Regions from separate parts of the Cupriavidus sp. DB3 genome, predicted to be linked through region 1. Evidence: predicted binding sites of a transcription regulator. Region 1 holds the regulator's gene; the other holds the start of a gene.
What was found. Region 1 encodes FliA, which starts transcription of late flagellar genes. Its sites were predicted from a motif close to CTAAAGTTTNNNNNNNNNNNGCCGNTA; they were not measured.
Positions count from the first base shown of each region.

Region 2: a site for FliA is predicted at 11,478-11,504, ahead of K7G19_RS16470 (DUF342 domain-containing protein). Genes of this name have one in related genera too.

Region 1 covers NZ_JAIZPL010000008.1:202,253-216,938, reverse strand. The annotation lists gene K7G19_RS23310 (chemotaxis response regulator protein-glutamate methylesterase) at 1-47, shown strand, start outside; gene cheY (chemotaxis response regulator CheY) at 130-525, shown strand; gene cheZ (protein phosphatase CheZ) at 536-1,174, shown strand; gene K7G19_RS23295 (F-box protein) at 1,191-1,904, opposite strand; gene flhB (flagellar biosynthesis protein FlhB) at 2,302-3,444, shown strand; gene flhA (flagellar biosynthesis protein FlhA) at 3,441-5,528, shown strand; gene K7G19_RS23280 (hypothetical protein) at 5,616-7,844, opposite strand; gene flhF (flagellar biosynthesis protein FlhF) at 8,422-11,037, shown strand; gene K7G19_RS23270 (flagellar biosynthesis protein FlhG) at 11,044-11,889, shown strand; gene K7G19_RS23265 (RNA polymerase sigma factor FliA) at 11,909-12,625, shown strand; gene K7G19_RS23260 (flagellar protein FlhE) at 12,736-13,140, shown strand; gene clsB (cardiolipin synthase ClsB) at 13,282-14,493, shown strand; gene K7G19_RS23250 (lysylphosphatidylglycerol synthase domain-containing protein) at 14,554-14,686, shown strand, end outside.
Region 2 covers NZ_JAIZPL010000005.1:6,493-21,178, forward strand. The annotation lists gene pepN (aminopeptidase N) at 367-3,072, shown strand; gene K7G19_RS16430 (class 1 fructose-bisphosphatase) at 3,313-4,329, shown strand; gene K7G19_RS16435 (hypothetical protein) at 4,611-5,123, shown strand; tRNA gene K7G19_RS16440 (tRNA-Thr) at 5,228-5,303, shown strand; gene K7G19_RS16445 (hypothetical protein) at 5,417-5,791, opposite strand; gene K7G19_RS16450 (FAD-dependent monooxygenase) at 5,788-7,398, opposite strand; gene K7G19_RS16455 (MarR family winged helix-turn-helix transcriptional regulator) at 7,506-7,937, shown strand; gene K7G19_RS16460 (hypothetical protein) at 8,051-8,479, shown strand; gene K7G19_RS16465 (hypothetical protein) at 8,686-9,654, shown strand; gene K7G19_RS16470 (DUF342 domain-containing protein) at 9,710-11,218, opposite strand; gene K7G19_RS16475 (SAM-dependent methyltransferase) at 11,613-12,440, shown strand; gene K7G19_RS16480 (DUF1415 domain-containing protein) at 12,570-13,130, opposite strand; gene K7G19_RS16485 (NAD(P)/FAD-dependent oxidoreductase) at 13,134-14,686, opposite strand, start outside.

The DNA.
Region 1 (14,686 bases):
TGATGGCACGGCTGGCGACCTTCGGCACACGCGCGCAGCGCGTTTGACAACCACGCGGACGCGGCGCGGCTGGCCTGCGCGGCGCGTCCGGATAGACGCAATCATCCACAACCGTAATGGAGCCGTAGAGTGGACAAGAACATGAAGATCCTGGTGGTCGACGACTTCCCGACCATGCGCCGCATCATCCGCAACCTGCTCAAGGAGCTGGGTTTCGCCAACGTCGAGGAAGCCGAAGACGGCGCCGCCGGCCTGGAGAAGGTCAAGGACGGCAGCTTCCAGTTCGTGGTCTCGGACTGGAACATGCCCAACATGGATGGCCTGACCATGCTGCAGGGCATTCGCGCCGATCCGGCCATTGCGAAGACGCCGGTGCTGATGGTGACGGCCGAGGCCAAGAAGGAAAACATCATCGCGGCGGCGCAGGCCGGCGCCAATGGCTATGTGGTCAAGCCGTTCACCGCGGCGACGCTGGACGAGAAGATCACCAAGATCTTCGAGAAGATCGCCAAGGAAGGGGCCTGAGGCAGCCGCTATGTCCACCACGTCGAATATCAATATCGAGTCCGCCGAGCAGATCATCCAGCGCATCGGCAGCCTGACGCGCATGCTGCGCGACAGCATGCGCGAACTGGGCCTGGACAAGGAGATCGAGCGCGCGGCGCAGGCTATCCCCGACGCGCGCGATCGCCTGAGCTACATCGCCAACATGACCGAGAAGGCGGCCGAGCGCACGCTGAACGCCGTCGAGCTGGCGCAGCCGATCCAGGCCGACCTGGAGAAGCACGCCGAGGCGCTCGACAAGCGTTGGGAGGACTGGTTTGCACGGCCGGTCGAACTGGCCGACGCGCGCGAGCTGGTGCTCGACACGCGCGCCTTCCTGACCGAGGTGCCGACGCAGGCCCGCGCCACCGGCAGCCATCTGCTCGACATCATGATGGCGCAGGACTTCCAGGATCTGACCGGCCAGGTCATCAAGAAGATGATGGACATGATCCAGACGCTGGAGCAGGAACTGCTGCAGATGCTGATCGACAATGTCCCGGCCGAGCGCCGCGTCGAGGCCGGCCCGGCCACGCTGATGAACGGACCGCAGGTCAATCCGGAAGGCAAGCACGACGTGGTATCGGACCAGTCGCAGGTCGACGATCTGCTGGCAAGCCTGGGGTTCTGAGCGGCCTGTCGCTGGGCTATTCCGGCAGGTCCTTTCGCTTGCCGGAGACCGCTGTGCCGTCGGGCCGGTCCGGGGCAAAATGCGCGCCGACATGATCGATGAAGCGGTGCCAGCGCGGGGCATCGCCGGGAATATTGTCGGCCAGTGTCGCCAGCAGACTGGCCTGATCCTGCGATGGGCATGTCTCGATGAGGCGCGGCCAGGCATCGAGGGTCGGTACCGGGGTCTTCTGTTGCTGGGCCTGGGCCGTGCGAGCGCGATCCAGTGCCGCCGCCACGGCGTCGAACGGCATTGTCGACGGCGGTGTCAGGTGCGGCTGCAACAATGTGCGCGCGCGCTTGTCCAGCCCGGGATAGAGGTGCTGCACCCGCTGCTCCAGCCTGCGGAACAGCGCGTCCCGCAGGCCGGCGGGCGCGGCCAGCACGCCCCGGATGGCCGCTTCGAAGGCCGATACGCCGCAAATCCAGCGAATCCGTTCGGCCAGGCGCAGGGGTTCGAGGATGTCGCGGTGCAGCGCAGCGTTCATGCCGCGGCAGCTCTGGCTCAGCGCAAAGGCGTCGGTCCGGCGCAGGTAGCGGGCCACATGGACCAGGATCTCCACGGGCATCGCGTCCAGCCGCCGCCGGCCGGCTTCGCCTTCCGGCTGGACAGTGGCGTCGGACGGGAGGGGAGCCGGAATGTCGGGCGTGGAACGCGGCGCGGGCAAGGGGAACAAGGTACCGAAAGGCATCGGGAAGCTCGAAGAAATGAGGAGGACGATGGGGTGGGTTGCTACCGTGCGCGGACGTCGACGCGTGCCCGTGGCCTCCGGCATGGGAGCGGCAGGTGAGCGGCAGGTGAGCGGCATTGGCATCGAACCCTCGACCAAAGCGGCGAACTTCGCGAGGGTCTTTCCGAATCGCGGCCGCATTACCGCTCTCGCTTGCGCCCTTGCCCACAAAAGAAAACCCGCACGCTGCCGTTAACTCGCTGACAGGACCGTTCCCCCGGCCTCCGCTGCGCAACCCCCCATCCCATCGCCCAAATAGCGCCGCAATCCCCCGCCTATTCGGCCTAATACCCGCCGCCGCCGACTCCGATAATCGACCCCGTCGAAGGGCGGCATGCCGCTTCGCCACGGAGCGGCCATGTCCGAAGAAAGCGATCTCGAAAAAACCGAACCCGCCTCACCCCGGCGCCTGGAAAAGGCGCGCGAGGAGGGGCAGGTGGTGCGTTCGCGCGAGCTCGGCACCTTCGTGATGCTGATGGCCGGCGTGGCCGGCCTGTGGGGGCTCGGCGGCATGCTGGGCCGCAAGCTCGATACCGTGATGCGCGCCGCGCTGTCGTTCGAGCCCGCCGTGGCCCACGATCCGGCCCGCATGCTGGCCGGCTTCGCGCAGCTGGTCTGGGAATCGCTGCTGGGCGTGCTGCCCCTGCTGCTGCTGTTTGCCGCCGCGGCGCTGCTGGCGCCGATGGTGCTGGGCGGCTGGCTGTTCTCGACCAAGTCGCTGCTGCCCGATTTCTCCCGGCTGTCTCCGTTCAAGGGGCTGGGCCGGCTGTTCTCGGCGCAGTCGCTGGTCGAGCTGACCAAGGCCGTCGCCAAGTCGCTGCTGGTGGGCGGCGTGGGTTTCTGGGTGCTGTGGCGCCATCTGCCGGATGCCGTGGCGCTGATGAACGCGCCGGTGCAGGAGGCGCTGCTGCGCCTGCTCGAACTGGTGCTGCTGTGCTGCGCGCTGGCCGCCGGTTCGCTGCTGCTGGTGGCGGGCATCGACGTGCCCTGGCAATTCTGGGACTACTTCAAGAAGCTGCGCATGACCAAGGAAGAGGTCAAGCAGGAGCACAAGGAAAGCGAGGGCAACCCGCACGTCAAGGGCCGCATCCGCCAGCTGCAACGCCAGATGGCGCGGCGCCGGATGATGGCCGAAGTGCCGAAGGCCGACGTGGTGGTCACCAACCCGACCCATTTCGCCGTGGCGCTGCGCTACGAGGAAGGCCGCATGGGCGCGCCCCGCGTGGTCGCAAAGGGCACCGAGGAGGTGGCCGCGCGCATTCGCGAGCTGGCCGCCGAGCATCGCGTGCCGATCCTGTCGGCGCCGCCGCTGGCGCGCGCGCTGCACCGCCATGTCGAACTGGGCCACGAGATCCCGTCCGGGCTGTACACCGCCGTGGCGGAAGTGCTGGCCTGGGTCTACCAACTGAAACACTGGCACCACGCCAACGGGCCGCTGCCCGAGGCCCCGACCGGCCTGCCGGTGCCCGATGAACTTGCCGTACCGGAAAGCCGCGCATGAATGCATTGAACTCGCTGTTCCGACTGACGGGCGGGCAGTCCGCCGGCCAGCTGAAGGCACTGGCCGGGCCGCTGCTGATCGTGATGATCCTCGGCATGATGGTGCTGCCGCTGCCGCCCTTCCTGCTCGATCTGCTGTTCACCTTCAATATCGCGCTGTCGATCATGGTGCTGCTGGTCGGCATGTACACGCAGCGTCCGCTGGACTTCGCCGCGTTTCCGGCCGTGCTGCTGTTCTCGACGCTGCTGCGGCTGTCGCTGAACGTCGCCTCCACGCGCGTGGTGCTGCTCGAGGGCCATACCGGCCCCGACGCGGCCGGCAAGGTCATCGAGGCCTTCGGCCACTTCCTGGTCGGCGGCAATTTCGCGGTCGGCATCGTGGTCTTCGCGATCCTGGTGGTGATCAACTTCATGGTGATCACCAAGGGCGCGGGCCGTATCGCCGAGGTCGGCGCGCGCTTCATGCTGGACGCGATGCCCGGCAAGCAGATGGCGATCGACGCGGATCTGAACGCGGGCCTGATCAACGAGGAAGGCGCGCGCAAGCGCCGCGCCGAGGTCGCGCAGGAATCGGATTTCTACGGCGCGATGGACGGTGCCAGCAAGTTCGTGCGCGGCGATGCGATCGCCGGCCTGCTGATCATGTTCATCAATGTCTTTGCCGGCATGGTGGTCGGCATGGTGCAGCATGACCTGGACTTCTCGACGGCGGTGCGCAACTACACGCTGCTGACCATTGGCGACGGCCTGGTCGCGCAGATTCCGGCGCTGGTGATCTCGACCGCCGCCGGTGTCATCGTCTCGCGCGTGTCGAACAACCAGGACGTCGGCGAGCAGCTGACCGGCCAGCTGTTTTCCGATCCGCGCGTGCTGTACATCACCGGCGGCATCATCGGTTTGCTCGGCATCATCCCCGGCATGCCGCACATCGCCTTCCTGCTGCTGGCGGGTGCGCTGATCTGGTTCGGCACCTATGTCGGCAAGCGCCAGCAGGCGGCCAGGCAGACCGCCAAGCGCGAAGAACGTGCGCCGGCGCTGGCCAACGAGAACACCGAGGCCACCTGGGACGACGTCACGCTGGTCGATCCGCTGGGCATGGAAGTCGGCTACCGGCTGATTCCGCTGGTCGATCGCGCGCAGAACGGCGAACTGCTGGGCCGCATCAAGAGCATCCGCAAGAAGGTGGCGCAGGAGATCGGCTTCCTGGTGCCGGTGGTCCATATCCGCGACAACCTGGAACTGAAGCCCAACGCCTACCGCATCACGCTCAAGGGCGTGGAGATCGGCTACGGCGAGGCCGTGCCCGGCCAGTGGATGGCGATCGACCCGGGCCAGGTCAGCGGCACGCTGCCCGGCACGCCGACGCGCGATCCGGCCTTCGGCCTGCCGGCGGTCTGGATCGACAGCGGCATCAAGGAACAGGCGCAGGCGCTCGGCTACACCGTGGTCGACGCCAGCACCGTGGTGGCCACGCACCTGAACCATCTGATCCATCAGCACGCGGCCGAACTGCTGGGCCGCCAGGAAGTGCAGCAGCTGCTGGACCGCATCGCCAAGGAATCGCCGAAGCTGACCGAGGACCTGGTGCCCAAGACGATCACGCTGACGGCGCTGCAGAAGGTGCTGCAGAACCTGCTGGACGAAAGCGTGCCGATCCGCGACATGCGCACCATCCTCGATGTGATCGCCGAGCATGCGCCGAAGATCAGCGACCCGAACGAGCTGACCGCGCTGGTGCGCATGGCGCTGGGCCGCGCGATCACGCAGCAGTGGTTCCCGAACGGCGCCGACCTGCAGGTGATCGGCCTGGATGCGGGCCTGGAGCGCGTGCTGTCGCAGGCTTTGAACTCGGGCGGCAGCATCGAGCCGGGCCTGGCCGATGCGCTGCTGCAGCAGGCGCAGGGGGCGGTGGCACGTCAGGAGCAGATGGGTCTCGATCCGGTGCTGCTGGTTCCGCATGCGCTGCGGCCGCTGCTGTCCCGCTTCCTGCGGCGGACCATGCCGCAGCTCAGGGTGCTGTCGCACGCCGAGGTGCCGGACAACCGCAATATCCGCATCACCGCGATGATCGGCGGCGCGGGCTGAGTCCGCCCGGTTTCGCGTTTCGCGGCGGTACCGATCAAGGCGAGGGCGCGCTCACCGTAGCGTTCACAGCGGCGTTCACAGCGGCTTTCACTGCGGCGCCCCCTTCCGTTTGCGCGAGCCCGTCGCAACGGCAACGTCCTCGGCGGGCAGCGCCCACATCTCGGCGAGCCACCGATCGCGCGATGGCTGGTCCTTCAGCAGGCGCTCGATCAGCGAACTGAGCATGAACGAAGACGAGGCGCGTGCATCGGCCGGCAGTGCCCGCACCGCGCTCTCCAGCAGCGGCAGCAGCGCGCGGGCGTCTGCTTCGTTGCGGCATCGCAATGCCACCGCGCGCAACACGTTGGCCACGATGCCGATGCCATGGTGCTGAAGCGGGGCAAGCTTCAAGGCCTCTTCCAGCAACCAGCGCGCACGCGGGACGCTCCACTGTTCGGCGCCCCAACGGCCCTGCATCGGTGACAGCGACAGCAGCACGGCGCCGCGATGGGCCAGCGGCAGCAGGGTCAGCATTTCCGACAGCGCGTTGAGCGCCTCGGCGAGCGTGCGAGGCATCCTCGCGCAGAGCAGCTCGCCCGGATCCGCGGCAACGTCATCCGATGCCTGCACAAAGACCCCCTGCGCCGGGTAGTCGAACAGCACGGTGGCCAGCTTGCTTGCAAGCATTCGCCGGGCGGCACGCGGCAGATCCTCCAGCTCGGCGATCTGCATGCGCCACCTGTGCGGCGTGATGTCGCGCGTGGTGGCCATCGCGGCGGACAGGCGGCCGCGCTCCTCCACAGGCAGCCGTACACCGATCCGGACCAGCGCGGCATGGTGCTGGGGCGGCAGCGGCGCCAGGCCGTGGCTGGCCAGTTCCAACAGGACCGGCAGCATGGCCCCCGGGTTCACGGCCGTCTCGGCGCAATGCGCCAGCGCATGCCAGCGGTTCTCCTGGATGTCGATGGGCAGGCAGGCGACCACGTTGGCCAGGTCGCTGTACACGGCCACGGCGTGCTCCGGCGGCACGGCCGCGGCGGCGACGAACACCTGATCCCATCGCGCGGCCATTCCCGGGTCGTCGGGCGGGGTGTAGCGCAGCACCCGCGCCAGCAACGTCACGCGCCATTCCCCGGGCAGCGCCTGGGCAGCCTGCGCGATCGCCTCGCGGATCGGTCTTTCCAGTTGGTTCGCTTCCGCCTCGTCGTCGTCGTCCAGGCCGTAGTCTTCCAGGCGGTTATGCTCGGCGAGCCGGCCGAGGATCATGGCGACGTCGGCCGGCGGCAGGTGCGAGCCCACGTAGCCGATGAACGCCTGCCAACGCGGGGCAAGCTGCGCCGGCCTGTCCGCCGGATCGGCATGGTCGCGATGCACGAATTCGGTGAGCTCGGCAAGGACGTTTCGCTGCGCGGGCAGCGGAAGGCGGCGCGTCAGCGATTCGATCTCGTCCCAAGCCTGCGCGAGCCGGGCGGCCTGATCACGGGGCGCGTCCCAGACCAGCCGTTTGGCCAGGTTCGCCAGCACGTTGGCGTGGTCCTCCGGCAAGGGCATGCCGGCAGCAGCCGAGTTTCGCACTGCTGCCAGCACAATGGCCTGCGCGTGCGCGTATTCGGCTTCCTGCTTCGGTATGCCATTGGCCATCAGGGCCAGCATCCGGCCGCGCGCGTTCGGCGGCAAGGCGGACACGATACGGCTCCATTGACCGACCGCCGGCAACGGCGTGCCTGCCGTGCCGAACCACCGCAACAGCAGGCGTACCCGTGTCTCCGGCGGCGAGGCGAGCACCCGCTCGAGTAATTCGCCATGGGCCTCCGTGCAGCTGCGCGCCTGGGCGAGACGCTCCCGCGCCGGGTCCTCGGCCGCATAGAGCTCATCCCACCAAGGCCTGGCGCACGCCTGCAGCTGGGGCGCCAGCAGCTCGCCCGACGGTTCCGTCAGCAGGGGGTGCAAGGCTTGCGCGCGCTGGGCAACGGCATGGAACAAGGCGGGGCGGCTTTCCGCCGGCGCCGCCAGCACGCCGCGAATCGCGCCCTGGACGCCGGTCAGGCTGTTGATCCAGCGGATCCGCTCGCCAAGGCGCAGCGGCTCGATGACGTCGCGGCGCAACGCCTCGAATATCGGCCAGCAGGCGCGGCCAAGGGCCAGCGCCGCATTCGGCCGCAGGTAGCCGGCGATGCGTACAAGGATCTCGGTGGGCAGCAACACCAGCCGCAGATCGTCGGCGCCACGCCTGTGGGCCCGCATGACGCCGGATGGCACGGTGGCAGTCGGGAGGCAGTCGCGCGGTGTCGAATCGCAGGGGCGGACGGACAAGGGGGGCGAGGTATCGAGCGGCATGGCGGGCTGGTCGCGATCGAGCGGTCGATCGGCGGGAATCGTGAAAAAGCAGCGAGTCTGTCAGGGGCGAACGGTCACCACTTCCAAAAAGATCCGCGCTGTCGACGCAACGGAGAGCCTTCCTTGCCGCCTGCCAGCCATCGTGGGCGAAATAAAACCGCATGGCTGCCGTTAACCGGTAATCAGACCGTGCTGCCGCGATTCGCCCGGCCGGCGGCACCGTCATCGTCCAAATAGCGCCGCAATCCCCCGCCTATTCGCCCTAATAGCGCCATGCCCCCGCTCGGATAATCGAGACGTCGAAGGGGCAGGCTGCCGCTTCGCCGAGCGGCGCGCGGCGACCACACGAGAGTCGCCCCACGGCCGCCGATTCGCCGGTGCACCGAAACACCGGCGCAGGGAAAGCGGGACGGCCGACCGTTCACCTCGATCCGAACCGCTTGCTTGCCGGCGGGCACATGGCCGCCGCGCAAGACGTTGTTCCGGCCCACCGTACCGGAGCCGGACCACCGGAAGATCGGAATCGTTGCCATACCGGCGTTGCCGCGGGAACCCACTGAATCAAGGGTCGCAAGACATGAGCGTAGCCAAATTTGTGGCGGCCACCGGCCGCGAAGCCTTGCGCCAGGTGCGCGAAGCCATGGGGCCGGACGCCGTGGTGCTGTCCAACCGCACCGTCGACGGCGGCGTGGAAATCGTGGCGATGCGCGATACCGATCTCGGTGCGATCTCCGACAGCGCGCCCCGGTTCCAGCCGCCGGTGCGCGAGCCGATCCAGGTCGCGGCCGCGGAAGACATCGACGGCATCCGCGGCGAATTGCAATCGATGCGCGCGCTGATCGAGCGGCAACTGTCGGGCATCGCGGTTCCCGCCGTGCCGGCCGCCGCCGCGGATCCGCTGCGCGAGTCGCTGTTCGAATGGCTGGTCGGCGCGGGCTTTTCCGCGCAACTGGCGCGCACGCTGCTGGCGCGGCTGCCGGCCGGCTACGACCGTCCGGCCGCGATGGGCTGGATCCGCCAGGAGATCGCCAGCAAGGTGCCGGTACTGGCCGACGAGGACGCGCTGTTCGGCCAGGGCGGCGTGCTGGCGCTGGTCGGGCCCACCGGGGTCGGCAAGACCACCACCACCGCCAAGCTGGCCGCGCGCTTCGTGCTCAAGCACGGCGCCGACAAGCTGGCGCTGCTGACCACCGACACCTTCCGTATCGGCGCGCACGAGCAGCTGCGCATCTATGGCGACATCCTTGGCGTGCCGGTGCATGCGGTCAAGGACGCGTCCGACCTGCGCCTCGCGCTGGGCGCGCTGTCGCAGAAGCATCTGGTCATCATCGATACCGTCGGCATGAGCCAGCGCGACCGCAATCTGTCCGAGCAGATCGCGATGCTGGCGGACGCGCCCGCGCCGGTGCAGCGCGTGCTGCTGCTCAACGGCGCCAGCCACGGCGATACGCTCAACGAGGTGGTGCACGCCTACCGCCACGACGCCGCGCCGGGCGCCGGCATCGACGGCTGCATCATCAGCAAGCTCGACGAGGCCACCCATCTGGGTTCGGTGCTCGATGTCGTGATCCGGCATCGGCTGCCGGTGTTCTACGCCTCGACCGGCCAGCGCGTGCCCGAACACTTGGAACTGGCGCGCGGCGACGCGCTGGTTGAGCGCGCCTTCCTGATGCCGCGGCGCGGTTCGGTGTTCGCCGACGCGCAGGCCGCACGGCGTGCGCTGGCTGCTCAAGGTGCGGACGACGCCGCCGATGCGTGCCGGGGCGCGAGCAACGAAGCGCACGACGTGCTGCGCTCGATCGCGGACAGCGGCCACGCCGTGGGCGCCTGCGTCAACGCACTGCGCGACGGCTCCTATGGCTTTGCGCTGCTGCGCGAGCTGTGGGCGAGCCGCGCGGCGCAGGCCGAGCTGCGTCCGCTGGTACGCCAGGTCCGCGATGCGATCTGCCAGGACGCAAGCCGCCATTGCGAACACTTCGTGCTGTCCGCCTCGGTGACGCTGCCCTGCGCGGTACCGGGCCGGCGCGCGCCGCAGCCGTGGCAACACACGCTGTGGCTTGGCGATCGCGACGGCATGCCGCTGATGGCCACCGTGACGCCGCTGGCGCGCGCGCAGCAGGCCGGCGGCTGGGACGCCGAGATGGCCGACTGGCGCGCCGCGCTGGCCGCGCGCCGTACCGTCGTCCATCTGCTCGACACGATGCCGGCCGGCGCCACGCTGCAACGCTGGCAGTCGAGCGGCGAGCGCTGGCTGGCGTCCGTGCGCAAGAGCGCGCGCGTGCTGTGCGATGGCACGGCATGGAAGCTCGACGCGCTGGCCGACACGCTGACCTTCCACGCGCAGGCCGAACTGCGCTGGCGCGACCGCGACGCGGTGCAATGGATGGCGCAGACCCGCGTGCGCGTGGTCGAAGGGCAGGCGCGCGCGGCGCGCGGCGCCACCAGCGAAGGCGGCATCGATGCCGTGCTGCTGGCAGTGCGTACCATCGAGCGCGACAGCGGGCAGACGCTGGCCGTCGACTATCTGCTGGCCGATCCGGCGCTGGCCGGGGCCGGCGCGCAGCTCGCCCAGTGGGCGCGCTGGGGCGATGCCGCGGCGCTGCAATGCCGCACGCTGCGCCATGCGCTGGACCACCTCGGCCGCCCGGCCGGCACCTCGCCGCAAGTGTTCGACGTCGACGCGCTGGTCGCGCTGCAGGCCGGCATGACCGCCTTGCGGCTGGCCCATGCGCCGGCCGCGGCGGCGATCGATTGCCTGGCCGGTCTGGCCGGCCGCGCCGCCGCCAGGGACGCGGCGCCGGGCGCCGCCGCGCTGCTCGAAGGCCTGGGCCGCCTGCTGGCCTTGCTCGACGTGCTGGAGAACTTCCCGGGCCGCAACGCCGCGCCAGCGTCCAATGCGGTGGCGAACGAGAAGAAGGCGGGGCTTGACGCCATCGCCGTCAACAACGCCCCCACGGACGCCGTGACTACCGCCGCCACCACTGCCGTCACTTCGGCTGCCACTTCGGCTGCCACTTCGGCTGCCACTTCGGCCGCCACTTCGGCCGCCAGGCATGCCACCACGGAACCGATGCTGGCGACGCCGGCCTTGCCGGAATCCGCCCAGCATCTGGCGCAACGGATGACGCAGACGGCCGCGGGCGCGCAAGCCAACGCGTCGGCCAGGTTCGACCTGGCCGCGCTCGGAGACTGACCCAACATGCTCGCCGTCGATCAGGCCGAAAGCCTGCGCCGCATGCTGGCGCCGCGCGCCACCCGCCGTATCGCCGTGCTGGGTTGCGAGCCCGGCGCCGGTGCGACCACGGTCGCGCTGGGGCTGGCCCATGCGCTGGCGTTGCAGGGCGAGCGCGTGCTGCTGGTCGATGAAGACCTGGCGCACGCGCGCGCCACGCGCCTTGCCGGCGCTTCGCCGTCGGGCACGCTGGCCCAGGTGCTCGCCGGCGCCATCGCGGCCGAGGCCGCGGTGGGGCGCCGCGAAGCCGGCATGCCGGCGCTGCTGCCCGGCGATGCGTCGGCGTGGGGCCCGCTGCAGGCGCTGCAGGGCTTTCGCACCGTCGTCAGCGATGCGCGTCTCGGCGCCGATGGCGCGCTGTCGCGCTTCTCCGGCGCCGCGCACAACCTGGTGGTGGTGATGCGGCCCGAACGCGAATCGCTGACCGCGGCGTATGCCTGCATCAAGCGGCTGCATCACCGCTATGCCTGCCGGCAGTTCGAGCTGGTCGTCAATGGCGCCGCCAGCGAAGCGTCGGCGATGGCGATCGCCGGCAATCTGGCGCGCACCGCGGGCCAGTACCTGGGCGTGCAGGCGCGCTGCGCCGGCGTGCTGCCCGCCGACCCGCTGGTCGCGCGCGGCACGGCGCTCTCGCGCGGCGTCGTCGATGCCTTCCCTGGCGCGCCGGCCACCGCCATGCTGCGCCGACTTGCCGCCAGCATCGCTGGCTGGCCTCTTTCACCCGATCCCGAACCGATGCCCGCCGCGGGCGCGCCGGGCGCAGCGACTGCTGCCGCCGGCGCCGCGCCGCCCGCATCGGCGATGGCCTGCTAGCACTCGCGAGAATTCCACCATGTACACGATCCAGGGAAAGCTCGAACAGACCGACACCGTCCAGACCCATGCGCCGCTGGTACGGCGCATTGCCCTGCAACTGGCGGCGAAGCTGCCGGCCAGCGTGCAACTGGACGACCTGATCCAGGCCGGCATGATCGGCCTGCTCGACGCCGCCCGCCGCTACGAAGACACCCACGGCGCGCGCTTCGAAACCTACGCCAGCCAGCGTATCCGCGGCGCGATGCTCGACGAGGTGCGCGCCAACGACTGGCAGTCCCGCAGCCTGCGCCAGTCGACGCGCCGGATCGAGCGGACCGTGCGCGCGCTGGAGCAGAAGCTCGGCCGCACGCCGCTGGACTCCGAGGTCGCCGAAGAACTGGAGATGCCGCTGGACGAATACCAGAGCATGCTCAACGAGGTCTATGGCTGCCAGCTGCTGCACTACGAGGATTTCGAGCGCTCCGGCGAGGAGGATTTCCTCGATCGCCACCTGACCGTCAGCGAGGACGGCAATCCGCTGACGCTGCTGATGGAGAGCGGCATGCGCGGCGCGTTGATCCGCGCGATCGAGCGCTTGCCCGAACGCGAGAAGCTGGTGCTGTCGCTGTGCTACGACCAGGAACTGAACCTGCGCGAGATCGGCGCGGTGCTCGAGGTCACGGAGTCGCGCGTGTGCCAGATCCGCAGCCAGGCGATCAACCGTCTGCGCAGCCAGTTGCGCGGGCTGCTGTGATGGATCGCATGCCAGCTCGCCCGGTCCGGTGGTGCCGCGCGCTGCGGCGCCCGATCTCCCGGCCGATGGTGGCGGTTGCAACGGTGGCCGCGGCGACGGTGGCGGCGATGATGGCGGCCCCCGTCGCCGCCTCGCCGCTGATCCACACCAACTTCGGCGGCGAGTCGCGCCATGCCTGGACCGCCTCGGTGGTGGCGCCCGCGCTGCATGGCCGCGGCGTGCGCGCCTTGTCGGCGCCTATCCTGCCCAGCGGCTATCTGACGCAGTCCGAAGGCGTGATCACCGCGGTGCGCTGGCGTTACCGTTTTGCGCGTGTGCCACCGCCAAATCTGCAAGCCTATCTCTGTAATGCCAATCGCTGCGTGCTGCTGCCCGGGGCCGAAGGCAAGACCGATGCCTTCCGCGGCGACGACGCCGACAAGGGCTTTGTGTTCGCGTTCCGCATACCGGGACAGGGCCCGCTGACCCCCGTGTTGCAAGGCCAGGCCAGCCAGGTCACGGTCAGCTATCGCTGATGGCGGGGGCCGCGGGGACGCGGCAAGGTGACCTCGAAGTCGCCGTCATGACGATGTGATTTGCGATGTTCTTGCCGGCCCGCTACGGGTGGCATTGAATGTGCTTGTTGCCTACCGAGAATATGGCAGCGAGACATCGAAATGAGCCCCAACCGAACCAGCGGTAATCGCATCCGCCTGCTGGAAAACGGCGACGAATATTTCCCGCGTGTGTTTGCCGCGATCGCCGCCGCGCAGACCAGCGTCCTGCTGGAAACCTTCATCCTGTTCGACGACCGCGTCGGCGTGGCGCTGCGCGAGGCCTTGATCGCCGCGGCCAGCCGCGGTGTGCATGTGGCGATCACCGTCGACGGCTACGGCTCGCCCGATCTGCCGCCGGAGTTCGTCTCCGGCATGGTCGCGGCCGGCGTGCGCTTCCATATCTTCGCGCCGCGCCGGCGGCTGCTGGGCGTGCGGACCAATCTGTTCCGCCGGCTGCATCGCAAGCTGGTCGCGATCGACGGGCGCATCGCCTTCATCGGCGGCATCAACTTCTCCGCGCAGCACCTGACCGATCACGGCCCGCAGGCCAAGCAGGACTATGCGGTCGAGGTCGAGGGGCCGGCCGCCGCCGAGGTACATCGCTTCCTCGTGCAGACGCTGCCGCCGGGCGATGTCGACGTGCCCTCCGTACCGCCCGCGCCGCCGGCCGGCAACATGGCCGCCTGGCTCGTCACGCGCGACAACGACGCGCATCCGACCGACATCGAATGGGAGTACCTGCAGGCGATCCGCGCCGCGCGGCATCAGGTGGTGATCGCCAACGCCTACTTCCTGCCCGGCTATCGCCTGCTGCATGCGATCTGCGAGGCGGCGCAGCGTGGCGTCGACGTGCGACTGATCCTGCAGGGCAATCCCGACATGCTGTGGGTCAAGCGCATGGCCGACATGCTGTACGCCCATCTGCAGGACGCCGGCGTGCGCATCTTCGAGTATTGCGAGCGGCCGCTGCACGGCAAGGTTGCCGTGATCGACCGCGACTGGTCCACCGTCGGCTCCAGCAACCTGGATCCGCTGAGCCTGTCGCTGAATCTCGAGGCCAATCTGGTGATCCGCGACGCCGGCTTCGCGCGCGAGCTGCGCGCCAACCTCGACACGCTGATGGCCAATGCCTGCCGCGAGATCCCGCCCGATCGCGAGACGCCGCGCGCGCCGCTGCAACTGGCGGCCACCACGCTGATGTTCCACTTCCTGCGCCGCTTCCCCGCGTGGGCCGGCTGGCTGCCGGCGCACACGCCGAAGCTGGTGGTGGCCACCGCCGAGCCCCCGCGCCGGCCCTGGCGATTTCCCATCCTGAAGCGGGGCGCCGAATAGATGACGGCAAGACAGGCGAGTCATCCCACGGGAGCACGGCGGCGCAGCCGCTGGGCGCAGGTGCGCCGCATACTCGGCATCGCCTTCGTGGCGCTGGTGGTGGTGCTGGTGGTCAGGAAGCTGGCCGAGGTCGAATGGGCCGAGGTCTGGGTCACGCTGCAGGAATACGACTACCGCACGCTGACGCCGGCGG
Region 2 (14,686 bases), on a different contig from region 1:
GGCCGCCCACGGTGCCCAGCCATTGGCCCGCCCGTGCACAGGCCTTTCGCCATTGCCACATGATGTTCTTCCTTCTGTTCATGGTCCCGCCGATAGGGTGGTGCTGCCGACAGGGTGGTGCTGCCGACAGGGTGGTGCTGCCGACAGGGTGGTGCTGCCGACAGGGTGGCCCTGCCGCCAGGGCGCCGCCCGAGCGCACCTCGACGGATTGCGCGGGGGCGGTCGGCGGGCCGCCCTCTCGTTGCATCAGACCGGCCGCGTGCGCCGGAATTCCCTTGGCGCCATGCGGCCATGCCGTGCTTGGCTACAATGGATTACCCGGCGCCCGGCTCGCCCGACTCACCGCCTTCCAGGACAGGACCATCCATGCTCCGCACCGATACCCCCGTCACCGTCCACCGCAAGGACTATACCCCGCCCGCCTTCGCGATCGAACACGTCGACCTGGTGTTCGAACTGGATCCGCAGCGCACCGTGGTGACCAGCACGCTGCGCTTTGCCCGCCGCCAGGCCGGCGCGCCACTGGTGCTGGCGGGCGAGGCGCTCGAACTGCTCGGCGTCAGCGTCGACGGCCAGCCGCTCGCCGACTATCGCCAGGACGACGGCGGCCTGACGCTGAACGGGCTGCCCGAGCAAGGCACGCTGCAGATCGTCAGCGCCTGCCAGCCGGAGGCCAACACCACGCTGTCGGGCCTGTACGTCTCCAATGGCAACTTCTTCACGCAGTGCGAGGCCGAGGGCTTTCGCCGCATCACCTATTTCCTCGATCGTCCCGACGTGATGGCGACCTATCGCGTCACGCTGCGCGCGGACAAGGCCGCCTATCCAGTGCTGCTGTCCAACGGCAATCTGATCGGCGAACAAGAGCTGGACGGCGGCCGCCACGAGGCCGTGTGGGAAGACCCCTTCCCCAAGCCCTCCTATCTGTTCGCGATCGTCGCCGGCAAGCTGCAATGCATCGAGCAGCGCATCACCACCGGCTCGGGCAAGGAGAAGCTGCTGCAGGTCTGGGTCGAACCGCAGGACCTCGACAAGACGCAGCACGCGATGGATTCGCTGATCCATGCGATCCGCTGGGACGAGCAGCGCTTCGGGCTGGAGCTCGATCTGGACCGCTTCATGATCGTCGCCGTCGGCGACTTCAACATGGGCGCGATGGAGAACAAGGGCCTGAACATCTTCAACACCAAGTACGTGCTGGCCAATGCGGCGACCGCGACCGACACCGACTTCTTCAATATCGAATCGGTGGTCGGCCACGAGTACTTCCACAACTGGACCGGCAACCGCGTGACCTGCCGCGACTGGTTCCAGCTGTCGCTGAAGGAAGGGCTGACGGTGTTCCGCGACCAGGAATTCTCCGCCGACATGATGGCGCAGCAGGGCGCGGACGACGGCTCGGCCCGCGCGGTCAAGCGCATCGAGGACGTGCGCGTGCTGCGGCAGGTGCAGTTCCCCGAAGACGCCGGCCCGATGGCGCATCCGGTGCGGCCCGACAGCTACGAGGAGATCAACAACTTCTACACCGTGACGGTGTACGAGAAAGGCGCCGAGGTCGTGCGCATGTACCAGACCCTGCTGGGCCGCGACGGCTTCCGCAAGGGCATGGACCTGTATTTCCAGCGGCACGACGGCCAGGCGGTGACCTGCGACGACTTCCTCGCGGCGATGGCGGACGCCAACGGCCGCGACCTGACCCAGTTCGGCCGCTGGTACAGCCAGGCGGGCACGCCCGTGGTCGGCGTGCACACCGACTGGGACGCCGACCACGGGCGGCTCACGCTGACGCTGACGCAGCAATGCCCGAAGGTCGGCATCGAGACCCAGCCCGGCACGCCGGAAAAGCAGCCTTTCCATATCCCCTTCGCCCTCGGGCTGATCGGCGAGGACGGCAAGGACCTGCCGCTGCAGCTCGACGGCGAGGCCGCCGCGGGCGACACCACGCGCGTGCTGAACTTCACCGAGGCGCGGCAGACCTTCCGCTTCGTCAACCTGCCCAAGGGCCCGCGCGCGCCGCTGCCCTCGCTGCTGCGCAACTTCTCGGCGCCGGTGATCGTCGATGTCGACTACAGCGATGACGAGCTGACCTTCCTGCTCGCGCACGACAGCGATCCGTTCAACCGTTGGGAAGCCGGCCAGCGGCTGGCCACGCGCGCGCTGCTGAAGCTGGTCGCCGACGTGCAGGCCGGGCGTGAGCTCGAGCTGGACCACGCGCTGATCGGCGCGTTCCGCTCGGTGCTGACCGACACCTCGCTGAGCCCCGCGTTCCGCGAGCAGGCGCTGATGCTGCCGGCCGAGGCCTATCTGGCCGAGCGCATGGGCGTGGCCGACCCGGCGGCGATCCATCGCGCGCGGCAGTTCATGCGCGCCGGCCTCGCCCGCACGCTGCAGAGCGACTGGCTCGGGGCCTACGAGACCAGCGCGACCACCGGTCCGTATCGTCCCGACGCGGAGTCGGCTGGCAAGCGCGCGCTGCGCAATCTCGCGCTCGGCTATCTGGTCGAGGTCGGCGACGACGCGATGTATGCGCTGGCCGGCGAGCAGTATCAGCAGGCCGACAACATGACCGACCGCTTCGCCGCGCTGACCGCGCTGGTCAACAGCTTCGCGCCGGGCCGCGAGGCCGCGCTGGCCGACTTCTACCAGCGCTTCGAGCACGATCCGCTGGTGGTCGACAAATGGTTCTCGCTGCAGGGCATGCAACGCGGCGAAGTCGGCCCGCATGCGGGCAAGCGCACCATCGACACGGTGCGGGCGCTGATGCAGCATCCCGCCTTCACGCTGCGCAACCCCAACCGGGCGCGGGCGCTGATCTTCAGCTTCTGCTCGGGCAACCCGGCGCAGTTCCATGCCGAGGACGGTTCCGGCTACGAGTTCTGGGCCGAACAGGTGCTGGCGCTGGACGCCATCAACCCGCAGGTGGCGGCGCGCCTGGCGCGCGCGCTCGACCGCTGGCAGAAGTACACGCTGCCGCTGCGCGACAGGATGCGCGCCGCGCTGGAGCGGGTCGCCGCGGCCGACAAGCTGTCGCGCGACGTGCGCGAGATTGTCGGCAAGGCGCTGTCGGCTTGATGCGGTCCGCCGTGGCCGATGACGGTGCGGTTTGGGGGCGCAGCCGGGTGCCCGGTTTGGGGGCGCGGTTAGGCTCCCCGTTGGGGGCGTGGTTGGCGGCCTGCCAGGGTGCCCGCCGGAGGTCTCGGGCGGGTGCCAGTTGGGTGCGATAGCGAACCGGCCATCGCGGTCCCGGCCCACCGGCATCGGTGGGCCGCCCGCCCCGGCCTGTAGAATGGCGGCCATTCAAGGAGGAAACCCATGACTCGCATCAGCCTGACCCGCTATCTGGTCGAGGAACAACGCAAGCACAACACCATCCAGCCCGAATTGCGGCTGCTGATCGAGGTGGTCGCACGCGCGTGCAAGGCCATCTCCAACGCGGTCAGCAAGGGCGCGCTCGCCGGCGTGCTCGGCTCGGCCGGCACCGGCAACGTGCAAGGCGAAACCCAGCAGAAGCTGGACGTGATCGCCAACGAAGTGCTGCTCGACGCCAACGAATGGGGCGGCCACCTGGCCGCGATGGCGTCGGAGGAAATGGACTCGTTCTACGAGATCCCGAACCGCTATCCGAAGGGCGAATACCTGCTGCTGTTCGATCCGCTCGACGGCTCGTCGAACATCGACGTCAACGTGTCGATCGGCACCATCTTCTCGGTGCTGCATATGCCCAAGCCGGGCCAGACCGTCACCGAGAGCGACTTCCTGCAGCCGGGCACGCATCAGGTCGCGGCCGGCTACGCGGTGTACGGCCCGCAGACCACGCTGGTGCTGACCGTCGGCAACGGCGTCCATATGTTCACGCTGGACCGCGAGGCGGGCAGCTTCGTGCTGACGCAGTCGGACGTGAAGATCCCCGAGGACACCAAGGAATTCGCGATCAACATGTCCAACATGCGGCATTGGGCCCCGCCCGTGCGCCGCTACATCGACGAATGCCTGGCCGGCGAGGAAGGCCCGCGCGGCAAGAACTTCAACATGCGCTGGATCGCCTCGATGGTCGCCGACGTGCACCGCATCCTGACGCGCGGCGGCATCTTCATGTATCCGTGGGACAAGCGCGAGCCGGAGAAGCCGGGCAAGCTGCGCCTGATGTACGAGGCCAACCCGATGGCGATGCTGGTCGAACAGGCCGGCGGCGCGGCCACCAACGGCCATCAGCGGATCCTCGAGGTCCAGCCGGAAAAACTGCACCAGCGCGTGTCGGTGATCCTCGGCTCGAAGAACGAGGTCGAGCGCGTGACCGGCTATCACCGGGAAGCGCAGGCAGGCGGCTGATACGCCTGGCTGCACCGCGGCCGGCCGTTGCGCCTGCCTGCGGACCGGCCTTTGTGCCCGCACGGTGACCGGCCTCCGGGAGAGGCCGGTCTGATCCGGACCGGCTTCGACGTGCCCGTCCTCGCCTTGCCTCGCTGAATGGGAGCCAACCGCAGTGCGGTGGCTCCTTTTTCTTTGGGCAGCGCAAATCAGAATCCGCTCATTTCCCCCGCCTCGCCGCGTCCCTACCCTGCTGTTTTCTGCACCACACTCCTCCCCCAACAAGCAGCAAGGAAACCGCGATGGTCCCCCTCTCGGATGCCGGCGCCCGCTACGCCATCACCCCACCGATCAACCCGCCGGCCACCGCCATCACGCCGGCAAACCCGCCCTGCGGCGAGGCCCCGTTCGAACGCGCAGCCGTGCAGGCCCTCGCCATCCGGCTGCACGAGACGCTGGACGTCGCGCTGCATTACGGTCTGAGCGACGGCATCGACCTGCATGTCTGCGACCTGCGCCAGCTGGCCAACTGGGGCGTGCCGATCAGCGCCCAGGAGCGCGAGTTGTACTTCTATCCGTGGACCATCGACGCGTCGGACCCCGTCTTTCCGGTCACGCTGGTCCGCCTGCGCGAATTCGTCGCCGCGATCGACGCCATGCTCGCCACCCTGACACGGCCCGACGAGCCCATGCCCGCCCATCGCGCCGATGCCGCCAATCCCGCCAATCCCGCCAATCGCGCCGATGCCGCCAATCCCGCCAATCGCGCCGATCCCGCCAATACGGCCTCTCCCGCCGACCGCACCTTCGGCTGACCGGCGCCGACACGGGTGGTGAAAAAAGTGCGCCGAGGGGCTTCACAGCCGCCTGATCCGCTGCTATTATTGCGGGCTCTATCCGGTTCCAAACCGGTAGTGTTGCCGAAGTAGCTCAGTCGGTAGAGCAGCTCATTCGTAATGAGAAGGTCGGGGGTTCGATTCCTCTCTTCGGCACCAATGGATCCAAGCACAAAGCCCAACCCGCGCGGTTGGGCTTTGTCGTTTCTGGGGGCCCTGCGGCCACCATGCTCAACCCGATCCGGCGATCGCGGGTCTGTTGACGAAACCTGTCATGGTTCGCGAGCGCTCGTCGTGGCTGTCCGGATAACGATGATGCCCACCAAGAGCGTGATGACCAGCGCCGCATGGAACGCCTTGTCCTCCCACGTTTGCGGGCCGAAACCGAGTGCAATCGCAAAGGCGCCAACGAGTGTGCCCAGCAACGCGAAGCCTTGCGCACCGAATGCAATCCAACGTGCCCGCGAAGGGAGGATCAAGCAAGCCGCGAGGCCCAGAACCAGCACAGCTCCAATCACGCCTTCCGCGGTCGCGGCACGCGAATGCGCATAACCGGCGAACAGCACACCGGCATGGACCACAGAAGCCAGCGCGAAGAGCACGCACTCGCCGGCAAGGAAAAGAAGCATTGTCGTGCGGCGGTTCATCGGCGGCCGCCGCCTCGACGGTCTGCGCGGTGAAGCCCCATTCGGGCGAGAGCGTCGTTCAGCACGCCCCTGTCATTGGCTTCGCCGCACGGGGATCGCCACAGCACAAAGCCATCGGGACGAACGAGCACAGCACCGCTGCTGTCGAGGCCGTAGGCCGCCGGCCATCGGTCCTCGGGAATGAGCCCGCCGCCGGATGAGGAAAGCAGATGCAGATCGATCGGAATGCCAAATTCCTCCGTGACCGCCTCCGTAACCGCTCGCCACGCTGGTCGACTGCATAACAGGACAAGATTCCGGCCAAACAGGTCGTGCGTCGAAATCCGGTTCCCATCGCATTCGATCACGAGATGGGGCGCGCGCGTGCCGGGTTGGCCCGACAGTCCCGCCACGGGCTCGAACGGCCGATCGGGCGGCGGGCCCTCGAGCGACACGGCCCCGGCATCGTAGCGCTGGCCGAACACAACATCGTAGTCGTCGACCAGGGGAACCGGAGCGGGCAGGCGGCCCGCAGGATCCTGGAACCATTTCTGCAGACGGGAGAGCGCCTGCGCCAACGTGGCGGCGATTACCGGACGACGCTCCTGATCATAGGTACCGAGCAGCCTCTCGTCCGCCTCGCCACGGACGACCATGGCGAGCTTCCATGCAAGGTTATGGGCGTCGTGGATGCCCGAGTTGCCACCGAAAGCACCAGTCGACGGCATAAGGTGCGCGGCATCGCCTATCAGGAAGCCGCGGCCTTCACGAAAGCGGTCGGCAATGCAAGCGGCCACTTCCCATGACCGCGCGTCGACGAGATCCGCCTTGACGCCGGATCGCCCGGCGGCACGCTCGACCAGTTGGCGGCAGCAATGCGCATCGAACGATTCCGGCCGTTGGCCCTCTTCCGGAAAATATTGCAGTGCCAGCAGCCAACGTCCGCCTTCGCGAGGCGTCATGGTGCCGTTGAGATCGCTGACGAAGCAGGAGGTGAAGCGCTTCCCATTGAGTACCGGCGGCAGGTCGGTATCGAAGATGACGTTCATCCAATGCTGCAGCACACCGGGACCAGTGCGGCCGATACCGAGCTGGTCCCGCAGCGTTCCGTTTGCGCCGTCCGCACCGATCAGGTAGTCGGCGCCCACGGTCTCTTCCGCTCCGCTTGCCCGATGACGAATGCGGGCGTGAACCCGACGCTCGTCCTGCTCAAACGAGACGAACTCGGTGTTGAACCGTATGTCGGCACCAAACTGCTCGGCGCAATGCCGCAGAATCGGTTCGAGGACATGCTGGTCACAAGTCGCGGGCTGCGTGGGGCTGTATGGACTGGCGTCAGGCCAGGCCGGGCCGCTCCAATGGACATCGGGATCCGCGAGGTTCCTGGCTCGCGCAATGCCGCCGCCCTGCTGGTCGCCGGTGCGGCTGGCGCGTATTTCCGTCTCCAGGCCAAGGCCCCGAAAAATCTCCATGCTGCGCGGCGATATCCCGGCAAACTTGTATTGAATCGACGTATCCGGATGACGCTCAATGACCATGCAGCGCACGCCCTGACGGGCAAGAAGCGCGGCGGCCGTCAGGCCGGAGAGCCCGCCGCCGACGACAAGAACCGAAGTTTGCGTGCCCATGGAACCTCTCCTGGTTGACGCGCGCGAAGGCCTCCGCGCAAAACTTTCATTGACAAAAATATTTGACCAATCAAAATATGTCAACCTCCGCCAAACGACAGGGCAGCATGACGAAATCCCCCGACAGCAGCGGCGAACGCGCAGCCGAGGCGTGGCGCTCGATGTTTGAGTTCCTGATGCGCTCCGCGCCGCAGCGCTTGCGGACTCAGCAGGAGCACGGGCTCACGCCGAACGATTCCCGCGCGTTGTTTTCACTGGATGAAGACGGAAGACCCATCGGCGTGCTTGCCCGCGAATGGGGATGCGATCCATCGACCGCCACCTGGCTGGTCGACCGGTTGGAGCGTGCGGAACTGGCCGAGCGCATTCCTTCGCCTGACGACCGTCGCGTAAAACTCGTCCGCGCGACGAAGAAGGGCCTCGAGACCAAGACCGTGCTGATGGCGGCCTACCACCGTCCTCCAGCGGAAATGTCGAGCCTTTCGCCCCGCGAGTTGGACGAGTTGACCCGCATCTGCAGGAAGTTGTGCGGTCGCTGACGGGACGCCGATTCAAAGGGCCCTCCTGATTGCCCCGCCTTTCGGAATCCGCTCAACGCCAACCGCGCTGGCGCCGGATAAGCTCGAACCTCCTCCATCCGCTCGAGCTCGTCATGAATCCGATCACCCCTCACCGTCGGCCACAGGTATTTGCCTTTGCATCCATGCCCGAAGCCCCGCCCTCGCAGAACGTCGCGGCAATGCCCAAACACGGCGCGGACGACAACGGCCCGCCGGATTGCACCGCAGTGCGCGCGATGGCGATGCGATTGGACCAGGCGATTGGCAGCGCCGGCTCGAACGATCCCGATGCCTTCGTCACGCTCCGCGTCGCCGACCTGCGGCAAATGGACAGCTGGGGCGTCACGATTCACGGCGAAACGCTGCGAAGTTATTTCGACCTCGGCTCGATCGACGACGTGGAACAGCGCTATCCGGTAACGCTGGACGAAGCGCGATGGTTGCGGCGCGCTCTTGCGGCGTTGAATGATGGTCATTGCGCGTCCATCAATCGGAATCGGCGTTGGCGGCCGATGGCCTAGGAGCCGTGCCCCGGGCACCTGTTTCGTTGGAAGCGCGGCGCCCCTATCCCATCTACCTTTCGCCGGTCAACCCCACTTTGCGGCCCCCACTTTTGGGAAACGCCTTGTTAATATCCCGCGCGGCTTCGGCCGATAAAAACAACGGTGAATAACAAGGAAAAGAGATGAGAAATTGGACGGGATTTACCGCAGCGGTATTCGCGGCAATGGTGCTGAGCGGATGCGGCGGCGGCGGTGGGGATGATGGCGGCAACGACACGGGCTTCCAGCTGTCGGCCAGCCTGGACGGCACGCCGGTCAGTGGTTTTGCGCTGAAGGATGGTGGCACCACGACGCTCAATATCGAGTCGGGCCAGGAAGTGCGTCTGAGCGCCAGCAACGGCGTGACGTGGACGGCCAGCATGGAAAAGACCACGATCCAGCCCAAGAGCCAGAACAGCGCCGTGTGGGATGCCGTGCTGATCAGCCCGGAAGGCGGCACGGTGACGCTGGTGGCCAAGTCCGCTGCAGATGCGACCAGGCTTGCGACGATCCGTATCGAGGTGCCGCCGCACCGCTATGCGCGGGTGGCGGCCAAGGTCGGTGAAACCACCTTCTGGCGCGAGCAGGGAACGACTGTCGACGGATCCCAGATCGACGTCACCTATCGGGATACGACGGAAGCGGTCGATGCACAGGGTGGATTCACGATGAACCGCTATCGCATCGACGGCACGCTGACCGACACCTTCCTCAACGACGCCGACCGCAACCGTACGGCCCGCATTCGGGCAAGCAATCCAACCCAGACCTGCACGTTCACGCCGAAGCGCGAACATTTCCAATACCCGATGTTCGTCGGCAAGACCTGGACCTCGGGCTGGCAGTATCAGTGTGGCGCGTATCACGAAACCGCCGCCTTGCAAGCCAATGTGGAAGCCTTCGAGCAAGTCGCCGTCGGCAGCGACACGTTCGATACGCTGCGCATCAAGTATGACGTGGCCTTCACCAATTCGAACGACGGCACCCTGTCCAACGGCATCACCGGCAATGCTGCCTATCGGATGAACTACCGCTGCTGGTGGGCTACCGAACTTGGCCGCGCGGTCAAGTGCGAGTTCAACTACAGCTATGCCGGCATCGAGCCGGCCGGCCATATCCGACACTACGTGCAGACGGCAACGTCGCTGCAATAAGGCAAGCGCGGAAAGCCATCCACTCGATGAAAAACGGCGCCGCGGCGCCGTTTTTTTATTCCCGCACCACCCCGATCCCCTCGCCGACCAGCCGAAGTTCCACCTTCGGCATGTCCTCCATCACGCGCATGGCCTTCTGGCCGATGGTGACGCTGACCCCGCCGTGCACCTTCTTGCCGACCACCACGGCGGCGTCCGGGCGCGGGTGCAGCTGCTCGGTCAGCCTGGCCAGATGGGCGTCGGTGTCGAGCATGTCGCGCGTGTACTTGAACAGGGTGGCCCGCGCCTTCTCGCGCAGTTCCGGCGTGGCGCGCTCGGGGTTCTTGGCGAAGAAGGCCATCAGTTGCTGGATCTTGGCCTGCTCCTGTTCCTGCCGGCGCTTGTCCGCCTCGAGCGCGGCCTTTTCGGCGTCGGCATAGGGGTTCAGGCCGACGTGGATGGCGGTGGCGGTGCCGGCCGGCGCGCCAAGCGTGCCGGTGCGCACCGCATGCCAGGCGCGGCAGCGGCCGCCGGTGATATTGCCGCTGCCGACGGCTGGATCGCCCGCAGTGATGGTCTCGCCCGCGGCGACATCGCTCTGGCGAATGCCGCTGTCGACGGTGACCGTGGTGCCGGCTTCGACCACGGCGTTTTCGATGAAGCGGGCATGCACCGATCCCTTGCACTGGATCCGCGCGACGGCGCTGGCCGGATCGTGGGGTCCCTCGGACTTGCCGATGATGCCGCCGCTGACGACCACATTGCCGCCTGCCTCGACATGGGCGGCCTCGATGGTGCCGCCGACGATCACGTCGCCGGCCACGCGGACCGACATGCCGGTCTTGATATCGCCGCTGACGCGCAGCGTGCCTTCGAACGCAATGTTGCCGGAGTGCATGTCGACCGCGTCCACGGCGACGACCGGGTTGACGCTGACGCCGCGCGCGCGCACCGACGGCAAGCCCGCCACCGTCGCCACCAGCAGATTGGGGTCGTTTGCGTCCTGGGCCACGCCGTTCAGGCGTTCGGCGAACGGCGTGTCGGCGACCTCGGGAGCCGGCAACACGCGGCCGAACACGTCTTGCCCCGCGGTGCCCGGCACCGCCGGGATACGCCGCATCAGATGCGTGCCGGGCTGCACCAGCAACAGGTTGCCGAGGTCGCGCAGATCGATGCGGGCGCGGTCGTCCTCGGCGCCGCCGCGGCGCGGCTCGAGCAGGTTGATGAAGCGCGCCGGCGTGCCGCGCGTCGGCGCCGTGCCGTGCACGATCGGCAGATCATCGCAACGCCCCGCGGCGAAGGCCTCGGCCAGCGCCGGCTCGTCGACGGGCAGCTTGATGCCGCGCCCCGCCAGCACGATACGGACGTCGTTGGGCTGCACCGCGCGGCCGCCCTCCGGCGGCCATAGCGTCAGCCGCACCGTCAGCGAATCGGCATCGATGTCGATCTCGAAATAGCCGTCGACCAGCTCGCCGATCACCGCCTCGGCCGGCGCGCCATCGCGATGGCAGGTCAGCAGGAAGGCCGCGATAGCCTGCTCATCGAGCTTCGCTTGCGCCCAGCCCTGGGCCTCGAGGGCCGCCATCAAGGCAGCGCGATCGGGCGGCCCCCCGGCCCCATCGGCCCCATCGGCCCCATCGGCCCCATCGGCCCCATCGGCCCTACCGGCCCTATCGGCCTCCGCCGGCGGCTCGTACCGCGCCCGCACGGACTTGTCCGTGTTCTCCACCCACACCCGTACAACCGAAGCTGCTACGTCGCCCATCGCGTCCTCCAGCCGTCTGCCTTTGATTTATCGTTGTTGTCGGGGCGGCACCCGAGTCGGCATGCCGCCTGTCCGTCACCTACGGCGGATTTCGGCAAAACTTTAGGAAAATTTTTTCGGGACGCCTTCCGGTAAACTGTCGCCCTGCCCGCCCGGGCCCTCGCCGCTCCCCAGACGCGGCGCTTCGGGACCCGGGCCAACCCCGCCGTATCCCATGTCGAACACCCACGAAATCCGTCCCGGCCAGTCGATCGAGCTGCTCAAGGAACTCCATATCCTGACGCGCGACGGCAAGATGAACCAGGACAGCCGCCGCAAGCTGAAGCAGGTCTACCACCTCTATCAGTTCATCGAGCCGCTGCTGCAGGACCTCAAGCGCGACCATGCCGACCTGACGCTGGTCGACCATGGCGCCGGCAAGTCGTATCTCGGCTTCATCCTCTACGATCTGTTTTTCAAGACGCAGCAGGACCGCTCGCATATCTACGGCATCGAAACGCGCGAGGAGCTGGTGCGCTCGTCCACCGCGCTCGCCGAGCGGCTCGGTTTTCCGGGCATGTCGTTCCTGAACCTGTCGGTGGCGGAGTCGATCACCTCGGAGCGGCTACCCGCCACGGTCGACATGGTCACGGCGCTGCATGCCTGCAATACCGCGACCGACGACGCGATCCGCTTCGCGCTGACCAAGCGCGCCAAATACATCGTGGTGGTGCCCTGCTGCCAGGCCGAGGTCGCCGCCGTGCTGCGCAGGAACAAGTCAAAGACGCTGGGCAATCCGCTGACCGAGATCTGGCGCCATCCGCTGCATACGCGCGAATTCGGCAGCCAGGTCACCAACGTGCTGCGCTGCCTGCAGCTGGAAGCGCACGGCTATCAGGTCACGGTGACCGAGCTGGTCGGGTGGGAACACTCGATGAAGAACGAGCTGATCGTCGCCCAGTACAAGGACCTGCCGCGCCGGAGGCCGGCCGAGCGGCTGGCCCACGTCCTCGAAACGCTGGGGCTGGAGGAAATGCGCGAGCGGTTCTTCACGCCCGCCTGAGATTCACCGGGGCGCGCTCACTCGCATCTGGGATCTGGGCATCGCGCCTACTGTGTCGCAGTTGTTGCGTCACACATTGCGCCGCACCTGCCGCGCCGCACCTGCCGCGTCGCACCTGCCGCGTCGCACCTACTGCGGCTCGTCGCCCGCCATCCAGCGCCGCCAGCCTTCGTGGCCGAGCCGGCGCATGGTTTCCTCGTTGCGCTCGTAGATGTCCGCCGCGTCGGGAAAGGCCTCGACCGCGCGCGCGATGCTGTCTTCGCGCAGCAGATGCAGGATCGGATACGGCGCGCGGTTGGTGTAGTTCTCGATATCGTCGGCGTCGGTGCCGGCGAACTGGTATTGCGGGTGGAAGCTGGCGATCTGCAGCACGCCGGCCAGTCCGAGGCTGTCAAGCAGGCGTTCGGCCAGATAGAGGAAATCGTTGTAGTCGGCGAAGTCCGCCAGCATGTCGGGGACGATCAGCAGCGTGGTGTCGACGCGCGCGGGATCGGCCTGCGCCAACCCCTTCAGCTCGGCCTCCAGCGTGTCGAGCAGCGCCTCGGCATCGGTCGCCTCGCAGACCACGTAGCGGATCTGCTCCTTGACGTGGACGCTCTTGGCGAACGGGCACAGATTGAGCCCGATCACGGCCCGCGTCAGCCAGTGGCGCGTGGCGTCGAGGATCGCCTGCTGCTGCGACGGCGCCATCGCTCAGGCCGCCTTGCCGACCCGGCTGACGATATCGAGGGCGACCGCCTCGGCGACCTCGATACCGTCGATCGCCGCGGAATAGATGCCGCCCGCGTAGCCGGCGCCTTCGCCCGCGGGGTAGAGGCCCGCGACATTGATGCTCTGGTAGTCGTCCTTGCGGCGGATGCGCAGCGGCGACGAGGTCCGCGTCTCGACGCCGGTCAGCACGGCGTCGTCCATCGCGAAGCCCGGCACCTGGCGCTCGAACGCCGGCAGCGCCTCGCGAATCGCCTCGATCACGTAGTCGGGCAGCGCGGTGCTCAGATCGGTCGGCGTCACGCCCGGCTTGTACGACGGCTCGACGGTGCCCAGCGCGGTCGACGGCCGCCGCGCCAGGAAGTCACCCACCAGCTGGCCCGGCGCGCAGTAGTTGCGCCCGCCCAGTTCGAAGGCGCGTTCCTCCCAATGGCGCTGGAAGTCGATCCCGGCCAGCGGTCCGCCCGGATAGTCGTCGGGCGTGATGCCGACGACGATGCCGGCATTGGCATTGCGCTCGGCGCGCTTGTACTGGCTCATGCCGTTGGTCACCACACGCCCCGGCTCGGAAGCGGCCGCCACCACGGTGCCGCCCGGGCACATGCAGAAGCTGTACACCGAACGGCCGTTGCTGCAGTGGTGGACGATCTTGTAGTCGGCCGCGCCCAGCAGCTTGTTGCCGGCGAACTTGCCGAAGCGGCTGCGGTTGATCATGCCCTGCGGATGTTCGATGCGGAAACCCAGCGAGAACGGCTTGGCCTCCATGAACACGCCGCGGCGGTACAGCATCTCGAAGGTGTCGCGCGCGCTGTGGCCCACGGCCAGCACGACCTGCTCGCACGGCAGATAGTCGCCATTGGACAGCTGCAGTCCGCGCACGCGGCCGCCATCGATGTCGATGTCGTCGACGCGCGTGCCGAAGCGGATCTCGCCGCCGAGCGCGAAGATCTCGGCGCGGATGTTCTCCACCATCTTGACCAGCCGGAACGTGCCGATGTGCGGCCGCGCCTTGAACAGGATGTCCTCCGGCGCGCCGGCCTTGACGAACTCGTGCAGCACCTTGCGGCCGTAGTGCTTCGGGTCCTTGATCTGGCTGTAGAGCTTGCCGTCCGAGAAGGTGCCGGCGCCGCCCTCGCCGAACTGCACGTTGGACTCGGGATTGAGCACGCTCTTGCGCCACAGCCCGAAGGTGTCGCGGGTGCGCTCGCGCACTTCCTTGCCGCGCTCCAGGATGATCGGGCGGAAGCCCATCTGCGCGAGGATCAGCCCGGCCAGCAGACCGCACGGGCCCATGCCGATCACCACCGGACGCGGCGTCGTCGCATGCTGCGGCGCCTGCGCGACGAAGCGGTACGTCATGTCCGGCGTCACGCTCCAGTTCGGCTTGCCGGCCATGCGCTTGCGCGCCGCCTCCTCGTCCCTTACCTCGATATCGACGATGTAGGTCAGCTTGATATCGGAACGCTTGCGCGCGTCGTGCGCGCGGCGGAACACGGTGAAGGACACCATGCCGTCGCCCTTGACCCCGATCTCGATCA